3 regions of the Streptomyces sp. NPDC093586 genome follow, and region 1 is predicted to be linked to each of the others. Evidence: predicted binding sites of a transcription regulator. Region 1 holds the regulator's gene; each other region holds the start of a gene.

Region 1 (6,943 bases):
CGGCCGCGCGGCAGGGCCGGGATGCGTCGAATGCGCCTCAATGCCCCCATGGAGGGCAGCCTGCCACCGGACCGGCGGGCGCGGTAGAGCGCATACGGCCATGCGCGCGCCGCGCGTGAGCGGGTACGCCCGCGGTGCTCACGGGCGCGGCGACAGCCACTCCTGGAGTTCCACCAGGTTGCCCTCGGGGTCCTTCAGGTGGGCGACGCGCATACGGTCGGTCATGGGGGCCGGTCCGTGCAGCAGGACGGCTCCGCGGGCGACGATCTCCTCGCAGCAGGCGCCGAGGTCGTCCACGCGCAGTACCACCAGGGAGCGGTGGCCGGTGGCCTCCTCGGCCAGGTCGCCCAGTATCCGGGCCATCATCGTCCGGTCCTGCAGGGCGATGCCCGCGGAGCCCGAGGCGGGGCTGAACTTCTCGTACGGCCCGTGCTCCGCGCCCGACTGCGGCTTGAGCCCCAGGACGTCGGCGTAGAAGCGGTAGCAGGCGGCGAAGTCGGTGACGAACAGCCGGACTTGGGTGAGTTCCACGATGCCCCCCACGGGTTCGCGACCGGCGGGCCGGACGGCGGTTCACGCGGTGCGCCGGCGGCGGCCGGTCAGGACCAGCGGCCGGTGCGGCCCAGCAGCAGGGCCGCCGCCGCGGTCCCGGCGGTCGATGTACGCAGTACCGTACGCCCGAGGACGCACACCCGCGCGCCCGCCTCCCGGAAGAGCGCCAACTCCTCCGGGGAGACGCCCCCTTCGGGCCCGACGACCAGCACGATGTCACCAGTGGTGGGGAGTTCGGCGGCGGCCAGCGGTTCCTCGCCGCTCTCGTGGAGTACGGCGGCGAAGGCCGCGTCGGCCAGAAGTGAGGCGACCCGCTTGCTGCTCGCCGCGTCCGCGACGTCGGGGAAGCGGACCCGGCGGGACTGCTTGCCGGCCTCCCGCGCCGTCGCCCGCCACTTGCCGAGCGCCTTCAGGCCGCGGTCGCCCTTCCACTGCGTGATGCAGCGCGACGCCGCCCACGGCACGATCGCGTCGACACCGACCTCGGTCATCGTCTCGACGGCCAGCTCTCCCCGGTCCCCCTTGGGCAGCGCCTGGACGACGGTGATGCGGGGCTGCTCCGACGGCTCCTCGTGGACGCTGTCCAGGCCGGTCACGACCAGCCGGTCCTTGCCCTCGGCGGCCTTCACCACGCCCTCGGCCCACCGACCGCGCCCGTCGGTGAGGACGACGTCCTCACCGGGCCGCAGCCGCTTCACGGAGACGGCGTGCCGTCCCTCGGGGCCGTCGAGGACGTACTCCCCGCCCGGCAGGTCCCCGGGCAGCAGCGAGTCGACCACGAACACCGGAGCCGTCATCGGTCCGTACCTCCGCTCACGTACCGCGTCAACGCCGTCCCCGCGGACGCGAGTTCGGCCATCAGGACCTCCACCAGCTCACCGGCGGGCAGTTCGCGGGCCATCCGGTGGCCCTGTCCCGCCCACAGCGCCATGCCCTGCGCGTCGCCCGCCTTCGCCGCGGCCTTGCGCAGCGGCGCGGTGAGGTGGTGCACCTCCGGGTAGGCGGCGGGGGCGTAGGGGCCGTGCTCGCGCAGGAAGCGGTTGACCAGGCCGCGGGCGGGGCGGCCGGAGAAGGCGCGGGTCAGTTCGGTGCGGACGAACAGCGGATTGGTCAGCGCGTCCTTGTGCAGGGCGTGCGCGCCGGACTCGGGGGTGGCGAGGAAGGCGGTGCCGAGCTGGGCCGCGCTCGCGCCGGCCGCGAGCACCGCGGCGATCTGGGCGCCGCGCATGATGCCGCCGGCGGCGACGACGGGCAGGCTCACCGCCTCCCGGACCTGGGCGACCAGCGACAGCAGCCCGATCCCGGCGCCGCCGGTCTCCGGGTGGTCGCGGTGGGTGCCCTGGTGTCCGCCGGCCTCGACGCCCTGTGCGATCACCGCGTCGGCGCCGGCCCGCTCGACGGCCCGGGCCTCGTCGGCGGTGGTCGCCGTGACCAGGGTGAACGTGCCGACGCGGTGGAGCGAGTCGACGACCTCGCGGCTCGGCACGCCGAAGTGGAACGACACCACGGGCACGGGGTTGTCCAACAGCACCGCGAGCTTGGTGTCGTAGCCGTCGTCCCGGCCGCAGCCGGGATCGCCCAGCTCGGTCTCGTACCAGGCGGCCTCACCGGCCAGCTGGTGGGCGTAGACGCCGACGGCCGAGGCGTTGAAGGGCGCGGCGTCAGCCGCTCCGGTGGAGCCGGTGCCCGCACCGGGCGTCTCCGGCTGCGGCATGAAGAGGTTGACGCCGAACGGGCGGCCCGTCAGTCCCCGCAGCTGCTTGATCTCCTGGTACATCCCGTCCGCGGTCTTGTACCCGGCGGCCAGGAACCCCAGCCCTCCCGCCTCGCAGACCGCGGCGGCCAACCGCGGCACGGAGACGCCGCCCGCCATGGGCGCCTGCACGATCGGGTGGGGGAAAAGATCGGTCAGTGCGGAGGACATGAGCGCATGGTGTCACGTCCTCCGCACAAGTCCGAATCCGGGCTTCCACCTGCGTACGCCGGGGGCATCCGCACCGCGGAGCCCCCGCCGACGCCCGCCGAACGGGTCGGTCAGCGCCCGTTGAACGCGTCCTTCAGCCGCGAGAACAGCCCCTGCTGACCCGGCTGGAACTGGCCCTGGGGCCGTTCCTCGCCGCGCAGCTTGGCCAGCTCGCGCAGGAGGCGTTCCTGCTCGGGGTCGAGCTTGGTCGGGGTCGTGACCTCGACGTGGACGATGAGGTCGCCCCGGCCGCCGCCGCGCAGATGGGTGACGCCGCGCCCGTGCAGCGGGATCGACTGGCCGGACTGGGTGCCCGGCCGGATGTCGACCTCCTCCAGGCCGTCCAGCGTCTCCAGCGGCACCTTGGTGCCGAGGGCCGCCGCCGTCATCGGGAGGGTGACCGTGCAGTGCAGGTCGTCACCGCGGCGCTGGAACTGGGCGTGCGGCAGCTCGTGGATCTCGACGTACAGGTCGCCGGCGGGGCCGCCGCCGGGGCCGACCTCGCCCTCGCCCGCGAGCTGGATCCGCGTGCCGTTGTCGACACCGGCCGGGATCTTCACCGTCAGGGTGCGCCGGGAGCGGACCCGGCCGTCGCCCGCGCACTCGGGGCACGGGGTCGGGACGACGGTGCCGAAGCCCTGGCACTGGGGGCAGGGCCGGGAGGTCATGACCTGGCCCAGGAAGGACCGGGTGACCTGCGACACCTCACCGCGGCCGCGGCACATGTCACACGTCTGGGCACTGGTGCCCGGGGCCGCGCCCTCGCCGTTGCAGGTGTTGCAGACGACGGCCGTGTCGACCTGGATGTCCTTGGTCGTGCCGAACGCGGCCTCGTCCAGCTCGACCTCGATGCGGATCATCGCGTCCTGGCCCCGGCGGGTGCGCGAGCGCGGACCGCGCTGCGACGCCGTGCCGAAGAACGCGTCCATGATGTCCGAGAAGTTCCCGAAGCCACCGGCGCCGAAGCCGCCGGCACCGCCGCCGCCCGACTGGGACAGCGGGTCGCCGCCGAGGTCGTAGACCTGCTTCTTCTGCGGGTCCGACAGCACCTCGTAGGCGGCGTTGATCTCCTTGAACCGCTCCTGGGTCTTCGGATCGGGATTGACGTCCGGGTGCAGCTCGCGGGCGAGCCTCCGGAACGCCTTCTTGATCTCGTCCTGGGACGCGTCGCGGCGTACGCCGAGTACGGCGTAGTAGTCCGTGGCCACCTACGACTCCGCCAGGATCTGTCCGACGTACCGTGCCACTGCGCGTACCGCTCCCATCGTTCCCGGGTAGTCCATGCGGGTCGGTCCGACCACGCCGAGCTTGGCAACCGCCTCGCCGCCCGAACCGTAGCCCACCGACACGACGGACGTGGAGTTGAGTCCTTCGTGGGCGTTCTCATGACCGATACGGACGGTCACGCCCGGATCCTTCGCCTCGCCGAGCAGCTTGAGGAGCACCACCTGCTCCTCCAGCGCCTCCAGCACCGGCCGGATCGTGAGGGGGAAGTCGTGCCCGAAGCGGGTGAGATTGGCGGTGCCGCCGATCATCAGCCGCTCCTCGTTCTCCTCGACCAGCGTCTCCAGCAGCGTGGAGAGCACGGTGGAGACCGTACCGCGGTCCTCGGCCTCGAAGGCCTCCGGCAGATCCTCGACCAGGCCCGGGACGTCCGAGAACCGGCGGCCCGCGACCCGGCTGTTGAGCCGCGCGCGCAGGTCCGCGAGAGACGCCTCCCCGAACGGCGCCGGACAGTCGACCATGCGCTGCTCGACCCGCCCGGTGTCCGTGATCAGCACGAGCATCAGGCGCGCGGGCGCCAGGGAGAGCAACTCCACGTGCCGCACGGTCGAGCGGGTCAGCGACGGGTACTGCACGACGGCGACCTGCCGGGTCAGCTGCGCGAGCAGCCGCACCGTGCGGGCCACCACGTCGTCGAGGTCGACGGCGCCCTCCAGGAAGTTCTGGATGGCACGCCGCTCGGGCGCGGTCATCGGCTTGACGCCGGCCAGCTTGTCGACGAAGAGCCGGTAGCCCTTGTCGGTCGGGATCCGCCCGGCGCTGGTGTGCGGCTGGGCGATGAACCCCTCGTCCTCCAGGGCCGCCATGTCGTTGCGCACGGTGGCCGGGGAGACGCCGAGGTTGTGCCGCTCGGTGAGGGCCTTGGAGCCGACGGGCTCCTCGGTGCCGACGTAGTCCTGGACGATCGCGCGCAGCACCTTCAGCCTGCGTTCACTGAGCATCGCGCACACCTCCAGAAACCGTCCGCCCGGTGTTCTCCCTGGCACTCTCCGTGTTCGAGTGCCAGACTTCCCCGGCCCAGTGTACGGCCGCGGGGTACACCCCCGGCAAGGCCGGGGCGCCGCCGTCGTGCCCGGGGCGTCCGCGGCGCTAGCGTCGCCGTCGTGACGGTGACTTGGGAGGACCTGGGATGGGAGCGACTGGCGGCCGGGGTGGGCCGGTGCCGCCTGCCGGTGTGGGACTGCACGGCGGGGCTGGTCGTCGGCGCGGACGCGGCGCTGTCGGTCGACGCCGGGTCGGGCCTCGGCGAAGGCGCCCGGTTGCGTGTGGCGGCGCAGGAGCTCGCCGGCCGCCGTGTGACGCATCTCGCGCTGACCCACCCCCACTTCGACCACGTCCTCGGCGCCGCCGCGTTCGCGGGCGCGGAGGTCTTCGGGGCGGTGGGCGCGGGCGCGGTCCTGGCGGGGGGCCGGGAGGCGCTGCGGGCGGACGCGGTGGCCGAGGGCCTGGACGCCCGGCTCGCGGAGGAGGCCGTGGACGCCCTCGTCGCGGTGCGCCACGAGGTGTGCGGCGAGTGGACACTCGACCTGGGCGGCGGCCGGCAGGTGCTGCTGGCGAACGTGGGCCCCGGCCACACCGGTCACGACCTCGCGGTGCTGGTGCCGGGCGAGGTGGAGGTCGTCTTCTGCGGGGACCTGGTCGAGGAGTCCGGCGAACCGCAGGCGGGCCCCGACGCCGTACCGTCCCACTGGCCCGCCGCCCTCGACCGGCTGCTCGACCTGGGCGGCGAGGACGCGCTGTACGTCCCCGGCCACGGCGCGGTGGTGGACGCGGCGTTCGTCCGGGCCCAACGGGACACGCTGGCCGCCCGCTTCGGCGTGTCGCGTTGATCACGGCGCGGGCGTTCCTCGTATCGTCGGGAGAATGCGCCAGTACTCCGCCGACCTGACCCCTCCGTGGAAGAAACCGCAGCCGGTGCCCGAGGTCCCGGCCGACCCCGGTCTGGTGGTCGAGGAGCCCGTCACCGGCTTCTGCGGCGCGGTGATCGGCTGCGAGGCGGGCACGGTGACGCTGGAGGACCGCTTCGGCAAGCACCGGGTGTTCCCGCTGGAGCCGCGCGGTTTCCTGCTGGAGGGCCGCGTGGTGACCCTGGTCCGGCCGGCCTCGGGCCCGGTGCGGCCCACCCGTACGGCATCGGGGTCGGTGGCCGTCCCCGGCGCACGCGCGCGCGTGGCCCGCGCCGGGCGCATCTACGTCGAGGGGCGGCACGACGCCGAGCTGGTCGAGAAGGTGTGGGGCGACGACCTGCGGATCGAGGGCGTGGTCGTGGAGTACCTGGAGGGCGTGGACGACCTGCCGTCGATCGTCGCCGACTTCGCGCCGGGCCCGGACGCGCGGCTGGGGGTCCTCGTGGACCACCTGGTGCCGGGATCGAAGGAGTGGCGGATCGCGGAGTCCGTGACGAGCGAGCACGCGCTGGTGGTGGGCCATCCCTACATCGACATCTGGGAGGCGGTGAAGCCGTCGTCCCTGGGGATCGAGGGCTGGCCCCGGGTGCCGCGCGGGCAGGACTGGAAGACGGGGGTGTGCCGGGCCCTGGGATGGCCGGCCGAGAACACCGGGGCGGTGTGGCAGGCGATCCTGGCCCGGGTCCACTCGTACAAGGACCTCCAGCCGGCGCTGCTGGGGCGGGTGGAGGAGCTGATCGACTTCGTCACGGGTAGCGGTGGGGCCTGACGCCGGAGAACGTACCGAATTCGCTGGTGTCCAGGTCGAGCCCGAGCATCTCCAGCGGCAGCGGATCACCGAACTTCACCGTCAGCTGCGCCTGGTAGTCCGCGTCGTCTCCGTCTCCGGCGGGCAACGTGAACAGCACGCAGTGCGCCATGATCGGATCGACCACGAGGTACGCCGGGACCTTGCCCGCAGCGTAGATCGAGCGCTTGACGGTGTAGTCCCGGATGACACTGGTCTTGGACACGACCTCGACCACCAGCGTCAGCAGCCCGGACGGCAACAGACGTCCCGATCCCGGCAGGGAGTCACGACGGAGGATCACCAGATCCGGCACCGGCTCGCTGGCCTCGTCGACGATGTCGACGTCCTGAGTCTGCAGACGAGACCAACGCTTGCGCGGGATCTGGTCCAGAACGTCTTCCACGATCATGTTGTGGACCAGGTCGGGGCTGGCCATCATCACGATTT
Region 2 (6,943 bases), on a different contig from region 1:
CGTCGAGTCCGACCGAGCCGACCGTGATGGCGGTCTTCCCGGTCAGCTTCCTGGTCCAGCCGGCGAGGTTGAGGTCGGAGCCCTCGAACTCGGGACGCCAGTAGCGGCGGGTGGAGGCGTGGAAGGCGTCGACGCCGGCCGAGGCGAGCGGGGTGAGGATCGCCTCCAGCTCCTCGGGGGTCTCGGCGAGGCGGGCGTCGTAGGCGTCCTGCTTCCACTGGGAGTACCGGAAGATCACGGGGAACCCGGCCGAGACCCTCTCCCGTACGGCGGTCACGATCTCCGCGGCGAACCGGGTGCGGGCCACGGGGTCGCCGCCGTAGGCGTCGGTGCGGCGGTTGGTGCCGGCCCACAGGAACTGGTCGACGAGGTAGCCGTGGGCGCCGTGGATCTCCACGCCGTCGAAACCGATGCGCTCGGCGGCGGCAGCGGCCTCGGCGAAGGCGCCGATGACGTCGTCCAGGTCGCGCTGCGTCATCGCCTTGCCGGTGGCCTCGTCCTCGCCGATGCGCAGACCGGAGGGGCCGATGGCGGGGGCGTCGGGGAAGGGGGGCTCGCCCTGCCTGCGCACCGTGCCGATGTGCCACAGCTGCGGCACGACGGTGCCGCCCGCCGCGTGCACGGCGTCGGCCACCTTCGCCCAGCCGGCCAGCTGCTCCTCCCCGTGGAAGCGCGGCACGCGGTCGCTCTGCCCGGCGGAGTCGTGGCCGACGTACGTCCCCTCGGTGACGATCAGGCCGACACCGGCGGCGGCACGTCGCGCGTAGTACGCGACCACGTCGTCGCCGGGGACGCCGCCCGGGGAGAACATGCGGGTCATCGGCGCCATCGCGATGCGGTTCGGCACGGTCAGGCCGTTGATGACGGCGGGGCGGGCGAGGATCCGCGCGGCGCGCGAGGCGGCTTCGGAGGCGGTGACGGTCATGGGGGGGCTCCTCGGGAGGTACCGGTCAGTATGTGCACACGCATGCGTGCCTGCCCCGTGCAACCGGCCCGCCGGCCACCACCATTCCGGCCGCACGCCATCCGTGACCCGGCTCATACGGTCCGGCACCCCCGCGCCCCGCGCCCCCGCGGGCCTCGAACGCGCCCGAGGGCGGCACCCCCGGCCTGTGGCCAGGAGTGCCGCCCTCGGTACGTGAAGGACGGTCGATCAACCGGAACCGGTCGATCAGAAGTCCATGTCACCGCCCGGCATGCCGCCCGGAGCGGCCGCGGCGGCCTTCTCCGGCTTGTCGGCGATGACGGCCTCGGTGGTGAGGAACAGCGCGGCGATGGAGGCGGCGTTCTGCAGCGCGGAACGGGTCACCTTCGCCGGGTCGATGATGCCCTCGGCGATCATGTCGACGTACTCGCCGGTCGCGGCGTTCAGGCCGTGGCCGACCTGGAGGTTGCGGACCTTCTCCACGACGACGCCGCCCTCGAGACCACCGTTGACGGCGATCTGCTTCAGCGGGGCCTCCAGGGCGAGCTTCACGGCGTTGGCGCCGGTCGCCTCGTCACCCTCGAGCTCCAGCTTCTCGAAGACCTGGGAGGCCTGCAGCAGGGCCACGCCACCACCGGCGACGATGCCCTCCTCGACGGCCGCCTTCGCGTTGCGGACGGCGTCCTCGATGCGGTGCTTGCGCTCCTTGAGCTCGACCTCGGTGGCGGCACCGGCCTTGATGACGGCCACGCCGCCGGCCAGCTTCGCCAGACGCTCCTGGAGCTTCTCGCGGTCGTAGTCCGAGTCGCTGTTCTCGATCTCGGCGCGGATCTGGTTGACCCGGCCCTGGACCTGCTCGGCGGAGCCGGCGCCGTCCACGATCGTGGTCTCGTCCTTGGTGATGACGACCTTGCGCGCCTTGCCCAGGAGGTCGAGCGTGGCGTTCTCCAGCTTGAGGCCGACCTCCTCGGAGATGACCTCGCCGCCCGTGAGGATGGCGATGTCGCCGAGCATGGCCTTGCGGCGGTCGCCGAAGCCCGGGGCCTTGACGGCGACGGACTTGAAGGTGCCGCGGATCTTGTTGACGACCAGGGTCGACAGGGCCTCGCCCTCGACGTCCTCGGCGATGATCAGCAGCGGCTTGCCCGACTGCATGACCTTCTCCAGGAGCGGGAGCAGGTCCTTGACGTTGGAGATCTTGGAGTTCGCGATCAGGATGTACGGGTCGTCGAGGACGGCCTCCATACGCTCCATGTCGGTGGCGAAGTACGCCGAGATGTAGCCCTTGTCGAAGCGCATACCCTCGGTGAGCTCCAGCTCCAGACCGAAGGTCTGGGACTCCTCGACGGTGATGACGCCTTCCTTGCCGACCTTGTCCATGGCCTCGGCGATGAGCTCGCCGATCTGGGTGTCGGCGGCGGAGATGGAGGCCGTGGAGGCGATCTGCTCCTTGGTCTCGACGTCCTTGGCCTGCTCGAGCAGGGCGGCGGAGACGGCCTCGACGGCCTTCTCGATACCGCGCTTCAGGGCCATCGGGTTGGCACCGGCGGCCACGTTGCGCAGACCCTCGCGCACCAGGGCCTGGGCGAGGACGGTCGCGGTGGTCGTACCGTCACCGGCGACGTCGTCCGTCTTCTTGGCGACTTCCTTGACCAGCTCGGCGCCGATCTTCTCGTACGGGTCCTCGAGCTCGATCTCCTTGGCGATGGAGACACCGTCGTTGGTGATCGTGGGCGCGCCCCACTTCTTCTCGAGGACGACGTTGCGGCCCTTGGGGCCGAGCGTCACCTTGACGGCGTCCGCGAGCTGGTTCATGCCGCGCTCGAGGCCGCGCCGCGCCTCCTCGTCGAACGCGATGATCTTGGCCATGTGAAGTGGTCCCTCCAGGACTGGGGGTGATTCCTTCGGACCGCGCCCGCGCCCGCGACGGACGGCTCGCCGGCCTCGTGGGTTCCTTTCCCACCCGGCCCGCGGGCCTCACCGACCCGGTCCTTCGTTGTCACTCTCACCATCAGAGTGCTAACGCCAATGATTAGCACTCGGCACCATCGAGTGCAAGCGCCCGTCGGGGATCGAGCGGGTGCTCAGCCCCCGGCGAACACCGGCGGGCGCCCGGATCCGGGCAGGCCGAAGGGCCCGCACCCCAGGGGTGCGGGCCCTTCGGAGAAGACCGTCGGCCAGCGTGGCCGCACGTCTCAGGCGCTGAGGCGGACCATGTCGGCCTGCGGGCCCTTCTGACCCTGCGAGATCTCGAACTCGACCCGCTGGCCTTCTTCGAGGGTGCGGTAGCCGTCCATCTGAATCGCGCTGTAGTGGACGAAAACATCCGCACCACCGTCGACCGCGATGAAGCCGTACCCCTTCTCCGCGTTGAACCACTTGACGGTGCCCTGAGCCATGCCTAACTCCCCTATTACTGGCCCTTGCACAGACCCGCACTTCGCGGATCCGGGTCAGACCTCGCCCCCCGATGGGTGGGGGCGTGCGCCGGAACGCGTCGACCGCGGCTGAATGTATCTGCACAACTGCCGTCTGCAACAGGTCAATCGGACGAGAAATCCGGACGCAGCCGGTCCGGAATATGGCGAGAATTCACCTGATTCCGGGTCAAGTCGGGCTGCACAAAGTGAACAAAAGCCGCGAAATGTGCCCACACTTTGGCTACATCTTGTCGGGCCTGCGGCAGGAATTCCGGGCGCCGGCCGGGGAGGCCGGGAGCGCGTTCCCCAACTCTACCGCGCTCAACCACATGGAATTACCCCCTCCACATCTCTCGCGGAGGGGGCAATTCCAGGAACTCTGCGTGTCACCGATCGCCGAAGGCGATCGAAGCGGCGGGTCAGCCGCCGGCGACCGCCGGGATGATGGACACGCCGGCGCCGTCCGGCGTCGCCGTCTGCAGGCCCTGCTCGAAGCGGACGTCGTCGTCGTTGACGTAGACGTTGACGAAGCGGCGCAGCTTGCCCTGGTCGTCCAGGACGCGGGCGGCGATGCCGGTGTGGTTCTTCTCCAGGTCGGAGATGACCTCGGCGAGGGTGGCGCCCTCGGCGGCGACCTCGGCCTTCCCGCCGGTGTAGGTGCGCAGGATGGTGGGGATGCGAACGGTCACGCTCATGATGCGAGGCCAGCCTCTCGGAAGGAGTCCAGGGTGGGGCGGATCGTCGCGGTCAGGCCGGTGCCGGCCACCGCGTCGAGGGTCTTGAGGCCGTCACCGGTGTTGAGGACGACCGTGGTGAGCGTCGGGTCCAGGACGCCGTTCTCGATCAGCTTCCTGGTGACGCCGACCGTCACACCGCCGGCGGTCTCCGCGAAGATGCCCTCCGTGCGGGCGAGCAGCTTGATCGCGTCGACGACCTGCTCGTCGGTCACGTCCTCCACCGCGCCGCCGGTGCGGCGGGCGATGTCCAGGACGTAGGGACCGTCGGCCGGGTTGCCGATCGCCAGGGACTTGGCGATGGTGTTCGGCTTCTGGGGGCGCACGACGTCGTGCCCCGCCTTGTAGGCGGTGGACACCGGCGAGCAGCCCTCGGCCTGCGCGCCGAAGATCTTGTACGGCCTGTCCTCGACCAGACCGAGCTCGATCAGCTCCCGCAGGCCCTTGTCGATCTTCGTGAGCTGGGAGCCGGACGCGATCGGGACGACGATCTGGTCGGGCAGCCGCCAGCCGAGCTGCTCGCAGATCTCGTACGCGAGGGTCTTGGAACCCTCGGCGTAGTACGGCCGCAGGTTGACGTTGACGAAGCCCCAGCCCTCGCCGGCCGGGTCGCCGATCAGCTCGGAGCAGAAGCGGTTCACGTCGTCGTAGTTGCCCTCGATGCCGACGAGTTCACCGCCGTAGACGGCGGCCATGACGACCTTGCCCTGCTCCAGGTCGTGCGGGATGAACACGCAGGAGCGGAAGCCGGCCCGGGCGGCGGCGGCGCCGACGGCCCCGGCGAGGTTGCCGGTGGAGGAGCAGGACAGGGTGGTGAAGCCGAAGGCGCGGGCGGCCTCCAGGGCCTGGGCGACGACGCGGTCCTTGAAGGAGTGCGTCGGGTTGCCGGAGTCGTCCTTGACGTACAGGCCGCCGGTGACGCCGAGTTCGCGGGCGAGGTTGTCGGCCTTGACGAGCTTGGTCCAGCCGGGGTTGATGTTCGGCTTGGTCGCCACGTCCGCGGGGACGGGCAGCAGGGGGGCGTAACGCCAGATGTTCGCGGGGCCCGCTTCGATCCGCTTCCGCAGTTCCTCGGCGTCGTGGCCCGAGAAGTCGTAGGCGATCTCCAGCGGGCCGAAACACTCCTCGCAGGCGAAGACCGGGCCGAGGGGCACGCGGTGGCCGCATTCGCGGCAGGAGAGCGCCGCGGCGGGGCCCAGGTCCACGGGGGAGGCGGGGGAAGCGGTGGTGTCGGTGCTGCTTGCGACAGTCTGCACAGCCATGTGAGGCGAGGCCCTTTCTCCTCATCTTCCTCACGACGCATCTCGCCGTGAGACGGATTTGGCACCTTCCCTAGCCGGGAGCCTCGCGCCGCGATCGACGGCGATCCGCGAGAACCGACTGGAGGGTTGCCGGGGCTTCATCGGGCCGTGTCCCTCTGCCCCTCTGGATGAGCGGTATGTGGTTGTTTTTCGCGTCACGCGGCGACCCCGGCATGCACCGGCCGGCCGCGTTGTTCAAGACTGTAACCGAAGGCCACGACAGTTGAGACAGTCGTCCGAACCGCGAGATGGATCACGAAGGAGCCCACCGACCGTGCTGGAAGAAGTCGAGCGCTGGCTTGGCACACGCTCCTGGTCCGTGGCAGACCGCACGCTTTCCCAGATCATGGCCGCCAAGCGCGCCACGGGCCAGTCGGTCAGCGTGGTGCTGCCCGCGCTCGACGAGGAGGCGACCGTCGGCGACATCGTCGCGGTGATCCGCCGCGAGCTGATGCACCGGGTCCCGCTCGTCGACGAACTCGTGGTCGTGGACTCCGGGTCGGCCGACCGCACGTCGGCGGTGGCCGCGGCGGCGGGGGCGCGCGTCGTGCACCGCGACGAGATACTCCCGCGCATCCCGGCCGTGCCCGGCAAGGGCGAGGTGCTGTGGCGCTCGCTGCTGGTCACCGGCGGGGACATCGTCTGCTTCGTCGACGCCGATCTGCGCGAGTTCTCCGCCGACTTCGTCTCCGGCATCGTGGGCCCGCTGCTCACGGACCCGGAGGTCCACCTCGTCAAGGCGATGTACGACCGCCCGCTCGCGCAGCCCGACGGACACACCACCGAAGCGGCGGCCGGCCAGGGCGGGCGGGTCACGGAACTCATGGCCCGGCCGCTGCTCAACATGCACTGGCCGCTGCTGGCCGGCTTCGTCCAGCCGCTCGGCGGCGAGTACGCGGCCCGCCGCTCGCTCCTCGAACAGCTCCCCTTCCCCGTCGGCTACGGGGTGGAGCTGGGCATGCTGGTCGACGCCCTGCACCTGGTGGGCCTGGACGCCCTCGCGCAGGTCGACGTCGGCGTCCGCAGGCACCGGCACCAGGACGGGCAGGCCCTGGGCCGCATGTCCGCCGCGATCTACCGCACCGCCCAGCTCCGGCTGGCCCGCGGCCATCTGGTCCGGCCGTCCCTGACCCAGTTCGAGCGGGGCAGGGACGGTTTCGAGCCGCGCACCTACCCGGTGGACACCGAGGAGCGGCCGCCGATGGCGCAGATCGCGGAGTACGCGGCCCGGAGGGTGGCGTGAGCCCTCCGGGGCCGCTCCGGAACCGCTCCGGAACCGCTCCGGAACCGCTCCGGAACCGCTCCGGGGGGCCGGGTCCGCCCGCGTCAGCCGGTGACGCCGTCCGACCAGCGCCAGCGGCCGGCGGAGTCCTCCTCGCAGGTCAGGTACTCGCCGCCGCGGCCGTGGGTGCTCAGTCCGCGGTGCTTCTCGGCGCAGAACTGGCCGTCGGCGTAGCAGTTGCCCGCCGGGCTGGTGAGCTCGCAGGCGCCGGTGCCCGTGCCGCCGCCTCCGCCGGAACCGCCCGTGTCCCGGGTCTTCCCCGGTTCGGGGGTCGGGGTGGG
Region 3 (6,943 bases), on a different contig from region 1:
GCCGTCCGTGGCGGCGCCCACCCACACGCCGTACAGCTGTGCGGTCTTCTCCTCCAGGGTCATCCGGGCCAGGAGGTCGTCGACACGGGCGGCGGCGGGCAGGGCGGGGTCACGCCAGGGCGCGGTGGTCATGGAACTCCTGTCGGGGTGGACGGGACAGCTGCCCTCTCACGAGCGCTTCTTCACAGCCGACGCATCGAATGTTTCGAAGCTTCAAGCGAATGTTCCGGAAACCTATGACCCCCCGAAGTCTTCGTCAAGGGGGTCGGCAGGGATACGATCGCCGCCATGACATCCCCGCAGCCCGCCGAAACCCGGCCGCACAGGCGGTCCGCGCAGACCGCGACCCTCGCCGAGATCGCGCGCGAGGCCGGTGTGTCGGCACCGACTGTTTCGAAAGTCCTCAACGGCCGTGCCGACGTCGCCCCCGCCACCCGGGCCCGCGTGGAGGACCTGCTGCGGACCCACGGCTACCGGCGCAGGCGGGCCGAGGCGACCCGATCGCCCCTGATCGACCTGGTCTTCCACGAGCTGGAGAGCGCCTGGGCGATGGAGGTCATCCGGGGTGTGGAGAACGCGGCGCGGGACGCGGGGCTCAGCGTCGTGCTCTCCGAGAGCGCGGGCCGCCTCACGCCCGGCAGGACCTGGGCCGACCAGGTCGCCGCCCGCCGTCCGCACGGTGTGATCCTCGTGCTGTCCGGACTGGACGAGTCCCAGCGGGCCCTGCTGACCAGCCGCTCCATCCCGTTCGTGGTCATGGACCCGGCCGGCGACCCGGGCGCCGACGTGCCGTCCATCGGCGCCACCAACTGGCAGGGCGGACTCGCCGCCACCCGCCACCTGATCGACCTGGGGCACACCCGCATCGGCGCCATCAGCGGACCCACCCGGATGATGTGCAGCCGCGCCCGCGTCGACGGCTACCGGGCCGCCCTGGAGACGGCCGGGCTGCCGGTCGACCCCGGCCTGATCGTCACCGGCGACTTCCACCACGAGGCCGGCTACCGGCAGGGCCTGGAGCTGCTGCGCCGCCCCGACCGGCCCACCGCGGTCTTCGCCGGCAACGACCTCCAGGCGCTCGGGCTGTACGAGGCCGCGCGCGAACTGGGGCTGCGCATCCCGCAGGACCTGAGCGTGGTCGGTTTCGACGACCTGCCGGTGGCGCGCTGGGTGGGGCCGCCGCTGACGACCGTACGGCAGCCGCTCACGGAGATGGCCGAGGCCGCGGCCCGCCTGGTGCTGGAGCTGGGGCGCGACGACGGCTCGGCCGCGGCCACCCGGGTGGAGCTGGCCACCAGCCTGGAGGTGCGCAGCAGCACGGCACCGCCGCAGGCCGCCTGAGGGAGCGGATCGGCCGCCGTTTCGAAACTTTCGGTGCGTGCGGCCCGTCACCGTCGCCCCCGCCGGTCTCTGTCCGTCGCCCGCGTCCAGGTGCCGCCGGGACGGATCTCCGGCGCCGGCCCGGACGCGCGGGCGTGCCGACCCGCCCCACGCGGACGGACGCGGCCTCCCGTACGCCGCGCCCGCGCCGGTCAGGCGGCTGCCGGGCGCCCGATCAGCATCGTCGGCGCCCCCGCGACCCGGGTCAGGAACACCGTGGCCGCGTTCGGCCCCTGGGGTCTGACCTTGCGCCGCAGCTCCTCGGGCTCGACCGCCGAGCCGCGCTTCTTCACGGTCAGCGTGCCCACCCCCCGCTCCCGCAGCAGCGCCTTCAGCTTCTTGACGTTGAAGGGCATCCGGTCGGTGATCTCGTACGCCGTGGCGTACGGCGTCGGCACCAGCGCGTCGGCGGTGACGTAGGCGATGGTCGCGTCCAGCAGCCCGCCGCCGACCTGTGCGGCGACCTCGGCGACCAGGTGCGAGCGGACGACGGCGCCGTCGGGTTCGTACAGGTACCGGCCGGGCGTGCGGACCTCCGGGTCGGGCAGGCCCGTGCCGAGCAGGGTGCGCGGCCCCGGCAGCAGCGTCGCCCGGACCGGCCCCGGCGCGGTGCCGAACCACAGCACCGCCTCCTTCACGTCCCCGCCGTCCGAGATCCACTCGGCCCCGGCGTCCTCGGGCACCGCCTCGTGCGGGATGCCGGGCGCCACCTTCAGCGCGGCGGCGCGGGCCGCCGTACGGGCCGCCGCCACGGCCCAGGACAGCGGCGGCGAGTAGGCCTCCGGATCGAAGATCCGGCCCCGTCCGCCACGCCGCGCCGGGTCGACGAACACGGCGTCGTACCCGCTCGTGTCCACCTCCGTGACGTCCGCCTCGCGGACCTCGATGAGGTCGTCCAGTCCCAGTGCCCCGGCGTTGGCGCGGGCCGCCGCGGCCGTCGCCGGGTCGCGGTCGACGGCCAGGACCCGGATACCCGCACGGGCCAGCGCGATCGCGTCGCCGCCGATCCCGCAGCACAGGTCGGCGACGGAGGCGACCCCCAGCTCCTTGAAGCGACCCGCCCGGTACGCGGCCACGCTCGCCCGGGTCGACTGCTCCACCCCGTTCGGGGTGAAGAACATCCGTCCGGCGTCCTCGGCCCCGAACTTCGCCACCGCCCGCTGCCGCAGCCGCGCCTGACCGAGCGCCGCCGACACCAGGGCGGCCGGGTGCTCGCGGCGCAGCCGGGTGGCGACGGCCAGCTCCCGGGCGGGGTCGGTGTCGCGGACCTCGTCGAGCAGGGCGCGGCCTTCGGGGGTGAGCAGGGCGAGGAGGGCGTCGAGGTCGTTCACCGGCCCATTGTGGGCCAGTCGGTGGAAGGTGCGCCTCCGACGTGGTGTCGGGCACGGGCGGGGAGCCCGGGACTGCGAGGATCCGGCACCATGCGACTAGTACTACAAAATGACAAAAGCCGGGCATCCCGGACGGCCCGGGTCGCTTCCGGCATGTCGTCGAGGACCCGGGTGCTCGGAGGCCTCGCCGTGCTCCTCGTCGCCTCCCTCGCCTCCGGCTGCGCACAGGACACCTCCGAGGTGCGGGGCGCCTTTGGCCCGCAGCCCCTCCAGGCGCCCCCGGCCCGCGCGCTCGACACCTACGCGTCCAAGCTGCGCGCGGAGCGGGCCGCCCGGGTCGCCGCCGCCGAGCGCTGGAACCTGAGACAGGTCCCGCTGACGGCCCCGCCGCCTCCCGCGGAGAAGCCGGAGATCACGGCGCGCGCGGGCTTCGAGGTGGACGGACAGGAGGACCTCCCGCCGGTCTTCACCACCGTCCCGACCAAGGAGAGGGTCCTCTTCCTCACCATCGACGACGGCGCCGAGAAGGACCCGGCGTTCCTGCGCATGATGAGCGAGCTGAAGATCCCGTACACGGTCTTCCTCACCGACGACGAGATCAAGGACGACTACGGCTACTTCGAGGAGATGCAGGACCGCGGGGTCACCCTCAACAGCCACACCCTGAGCCACCCCTACCTCCCGGCGCTCTCCTACGAGCAGCAGAAGCACGAGATCTGCGGCATGCAGGAGGTGATCGAGGAGCGCTACGGCAAGCGCCCCGCCCTCTTCCGTCCGCCCTTCGGCAACTACAACCGGGACACCCTGCGCGCCGCCAAGTCCTGCGGCGTCGAGTACGCGCCGATCTGGAACGAGGAGGTCTACGTCGACCACTGGGAGTACCGCGAGTGGGACCAGGACCTCCACCCGGGTGACATCGTCCTCACCCACTTCCGGGGCCGCGACGACTGGGACGGCACGATGACGGACCTGGCCCGCCGCTTCCTGGACCGGGTGACCGCCGAGGGATACGCGGTGGCCCGGCTGGAGGACTACCTGTGAGGCGGGGGCGGTTCCGGCCGGCCGGGGCCGTCCTGGCCGCCCTGCTGCTCACCGGCTGCGCCCAGTTCGCCGGCCCCGCCGTCCCGCCCACGGCCGGGAAACCGGCCCGGGCGGGCGGGCAGGACCGCGCGGCACCGCCCGTCCTGGACCACGTCCGCACCACCGACCGGGTCGTCTTCCTCACCTACGACGACGGCGCCGACCGGGACCCCCGCCTCACCGCCCTGATCCGCGAACGCGGGCTCCCGGTCACCCTGTTCCTCACCGACACCGTGGCCGGACCGGCGTACGGCCACTTCGCCCGGCTGCGCTCGGTCGGCGCGAGCCTGCAGAACCACACCCTCGACCACCGCTCCCTGCGCGGCCTGCCCTACGCCGGGCAGCGCGCCGAGATCTGCGGCCAGCAGACCAAGCTCCACGCCCGCTTCGGCGTCCGCCCCCGCCTCTTCCGCCCGCCCTACGGCCGGTACGACCCGACGACCCTGCGCGCCGCCGCCGACTGCGGCATCACGGCCGTCGTCCTGTGGCGGGCCGAGCTGACCGCCGACGGCGCCCTGACCTACACCCGCGGCGCCCCCGGCCTGCGCCCCGGTGACATCGTCTCCGTCACCGCCCCGGCCCGCACGGAGGATCTCCTGCGGCGGATCGAGGAGCGGGGCCTGCGGGTGGGCCGTCTGGAGGACCACCTCTGACCTCCGTGGACGGGCCACTGCTTCACGGCCCGGGCCACGCGTCCAGCCCGTCCGGCGATCGAGGGCGAGGCCATCCAGGCCGAAGCGGGGGTCTGGGGGCGGCAGTCCCCAGCGGCGCCGGCACCCACGCCGGGTGCGCCACAGAACCGGCGTCCGCACGGGAAAGTCCGCCGACGCGCCGTCGGCATTGGCACTCCGCTTGACCGAGTGCTAATCGCGGTCATAGTCTCGGCTCTGGCACTCCCCCCTGGAGAGTGCCAACTACGCGACGGGCAGGTCCGGCACCCGCGACGACGGATCCACCTGGTCGCCACCTCAGACAGTTAACCCCGTGAGATCTCCGAAGGGGGAGGTCGGATCGTGACGACCACCAGCTCCAAGGTTGCCATCAAGCCGCTCGAGGACCGCATCGTGGTCCAGCCGCTCGACGCCGAGCAGACCACGGCTTCGGGCCTGGTCATTCCGGACACCGCCAAGGAGAAGCCCCAGGAGGGCGTCGTCCTGGCCGTGGGCCCGGGCCGCTTCGAGGACGGCAACCGTCTTCCGCTCGACGTCTCCGTCGGTGACGTCGTGCTCTACAGCAAGTACGGCGGCACCGAGGTGAAGTACAACGGCGAGGAGTACCTCGTCCTCTCGGCCCGCGACGTGCTCGCGATCATCGAGAAGTAAGACGTCGAGAAACAAGACGTAGGTCGACTCACCTCGACTCTGCTCGACAGCTGCGCCCCTGGCCCCCGCGACCGATAAGAAGCCGGGCGCGAGGGGCGCAGTCTGTTTTCCGTTAGATCAGCTTTCCGAGAGGGCTCACCGCTCCCATGGCGAAGATCCTGAAGTTCGACGAGGACGCCCGTCGCGCCCTCGAGCGCGGCGTCAACAAGCTTGCCGACACGGTCAAGGTGACGATCGGCCCCAAGGGCCGCAACGTCGTCATCGACAAGAAGTTCGGCGCCCCCACCATCACCAACGACGGTGTCACGATCGCCCGCGAGGTCGAGATCGAGGACCCGTACGAGAACCTCGGCGCCCAGCTGGTGAAGGAGGTGGCGACCAAGACCAACGACATCGCGGGTGACGGCACCACCACCGCCACCGTCCTGGCCCAGGCGCTGGTCCGCGAGGGCCTGAAGAACGTCGCCGCCGGCGCCTCCCCGGCGCTGCTGAAGAAGGGCATCGACGCGGCCGTCAAGGCCGTCTCCGAGGACCTCCTCGCGACCGCCCGCCCGATCGACGAGAAGTCCGACATCGCCGCCGTGGCCGCGCTGTCCGCCCAGGACCAGCAGGTCGGCGAGCTCATCGCCGAGGCCATGGACAAGGTCGGCAAGGACGGTGTCATCACCGTCGAGGAGTCCAACACCTTCGGCCTGGAGCTGGACTTCACCGAGGGCATGGCCTTCGACAAGGGCTACCTGTCGCCGTACTTCGTGACGGACCAGGAGCGCATGGAGGCCGTCCTCGAGGACCCGTACATCCTCATCAACCAGGGCAAGATCTCCTCCATCGCCGACCTGCTGCCGCTGCTGGAGAAGGTCATCCAGACCAACTCCTCCAAGCCGCTGCTGATCATCGCCGAGGACGTCGAGGGCGAGGCCCTGTCCACCCTCGTCGTGAACAAGATCCGCGGCACCTTCAACGCCGTCGCGGTGAAGGCCCCGGGCTTCGGCGACCGCCGCAAGGCGATGCTGCAGGACATGGCCGTCCTCACCGGCGCCACCGTCATCTCCGAGGAGGTCGGCCTCAAGCTCGACCAGGTCGGCCTGGACGTGCTCGGCTCCGCCCGCCGCGTCACCGTCACCAAGGACGACACCACGATCGTCGACGGTGCCGGCAACGCCGAGGACCTGCAGGGCCGCGTCGCCCAGATCAAGGCCGAGATCGAGAACACGGACTCCGACTGGGACCGCGAGAAGCTCCAGGAGCGCCTCGCGAAGCTGGCCGGCGGCGTGTGCGTGATCAAGGTCGGCGCCGCCACCGAGGTGGAGCTGAAGGAGCGCAAGCACCGTCTGGAGGACGCCATCTCCGCGACCCGCGCCGCGGTCGAGGAGGGCATCGTCTCCGGTGGTGGCTCCGCCCTGGTCCACGCCGTCAAGGTCCTCGAGGGCAACCTCGGCAAGACCGGCGACGAGGCCACCGGTGTGTCGGTCGTCCGCAAGGCCGCCGTCGAGCCGCTGCGCTGGATCGCCGAGAACGCGGGCCTCGAGGGCTACGTCATCGTCTCCAAGGTCGCGGAGCTCGACAAGGGCAACGGCTACAACGCCGCCACCGGCGAGTACGGCGACCTGGTCAAGGCCGGCGTCATCGACCCGGTCAAGGTCACCCGTTCCGCGCTGGAGAACGCCGCCTCCATCGCCTCCCTCCTCCTGACGACCGAGACCCTGGTCGTCGAGAAGAAGGAAGAGGAAGAGCCGGCCGCCGCGGGCCACGGCCACGGCCACGCCCACTGACGACGCGAGGCTGACAGCCACTGAGTGAGGGCCCGGCACTCCTTCGAGGAGTGCCGGG

What was found. Region 1 encodes HrcA, which represses chaperone genes, less so after heat shock. Its sites were predicted from a motif close to TTNGCACTCNGNNNNNCNGAGTGCNAA; they were not measured.
Region 2: the regulator HrcA is predicted to act here: its motif matches at 2,922-2,948, upstream of groL (chaperonin GroEL).
Region 3: the regulator HrcA is predicted to act here: its motif matches at 4,632-4,658, upstream of groES (co-chaperone GroES).

What each region holds. Positions count from the first base shown of each region.
Region 1 is NZ_JBIWJA010000001.1:56,010-62,952, forward strand. Features, by position in the region: gene ACIRFH_RS00280 (hypothetical protein) at 1-50, opposite strand, end outside; gene ACIRFH_RS00285 (VOC family protein) at 139-531, opposite strand; gene ACIRFH_RS00290 (16S rRNA (uracil(1498)-N(3))-methyltransferase) at 600-1,349, opposite strand; gene ACIRFH_RS00295 (nitronate monooxygenase) at 1,346-2,476, opposite strand; gene dnaJ (molecular chaperone DnaJ) at 2,587-3,723, opposite strand; gene hrcA (heat-inducible transcriptional repressor HrcA) at 3,724-4,740, opposite strand; gene ACIRFH_RS00310 (MBL fold metallo-hydrolase) at 4,903-5,628, shown strand; gene ACIRFH_RS00315 (DUF3097 domain-containing protein) at 5,663-6,475, shown strand; gene ACIRFH_RS00320 (Uma2 family endonuclease) at 6,453-6,943, opposite strand, start outside.
Region 2 is NZ_JBIWJA010000010.1:197,657-204,599, reverse strand. Features, by position in the region: gene ACIRFH_RS14100 (NADH:flavin oxidoreductase) at 1-925, opposite strand, end outside; gene groL (chaperonin GroEL) at 1,172-2,794, opposite strand; gene ACIRFH_RS14090 (cold-shock protein) at 3,121-3,324, opposite strand; gene ACIRFH_RS14085 (MoaD/ThiS family protein) at 3,765-4,040, opposite strand; gene thrC (threonine synthase) at 4,037-5,341, opposite strand; SAM riboswitch class I at 5,360-5,515, opposite strand; gene ACIRFH_RS14075 (glucosyl-3-phosphoglycerate synthase) at 5,655-6,623, shown strand; gene ACIRFH_RS14070 (hypothetical protein) at 6,707-6,943, opposite strand, start outside.
Region 3 is NZ_JBIWJA010000002.1:133,184-140,126, reverse strand. Features, by position in the region: gene ACIRFH_RS02775 (glycoside hydrolase family 3 N-terminal domain-containing protein) at 1-132, opposite strand, end outside; gene ACIRFH_RS02770 (LacI family DNA-binding transcriptional regulator) at 289-1,341, shown strand; gene ACIRFH_RS02765 (methyltransferase domain-containing protein) at 1,533-2,711, opposite strand; gene ACIRFH_RS02760 (polysaccharide deacetylase family protein) at 2,802-3,752, shown strand; gene ACIRFH_RS02755 (polysaccharide deacetylase family protein) at 3,749-4,444, shown strand; gene groES (co-chaperone GroES) at 4,805-5,113, shown strand; gene groL (chaperonin GroEL) at 5,260-6,885, shown strand.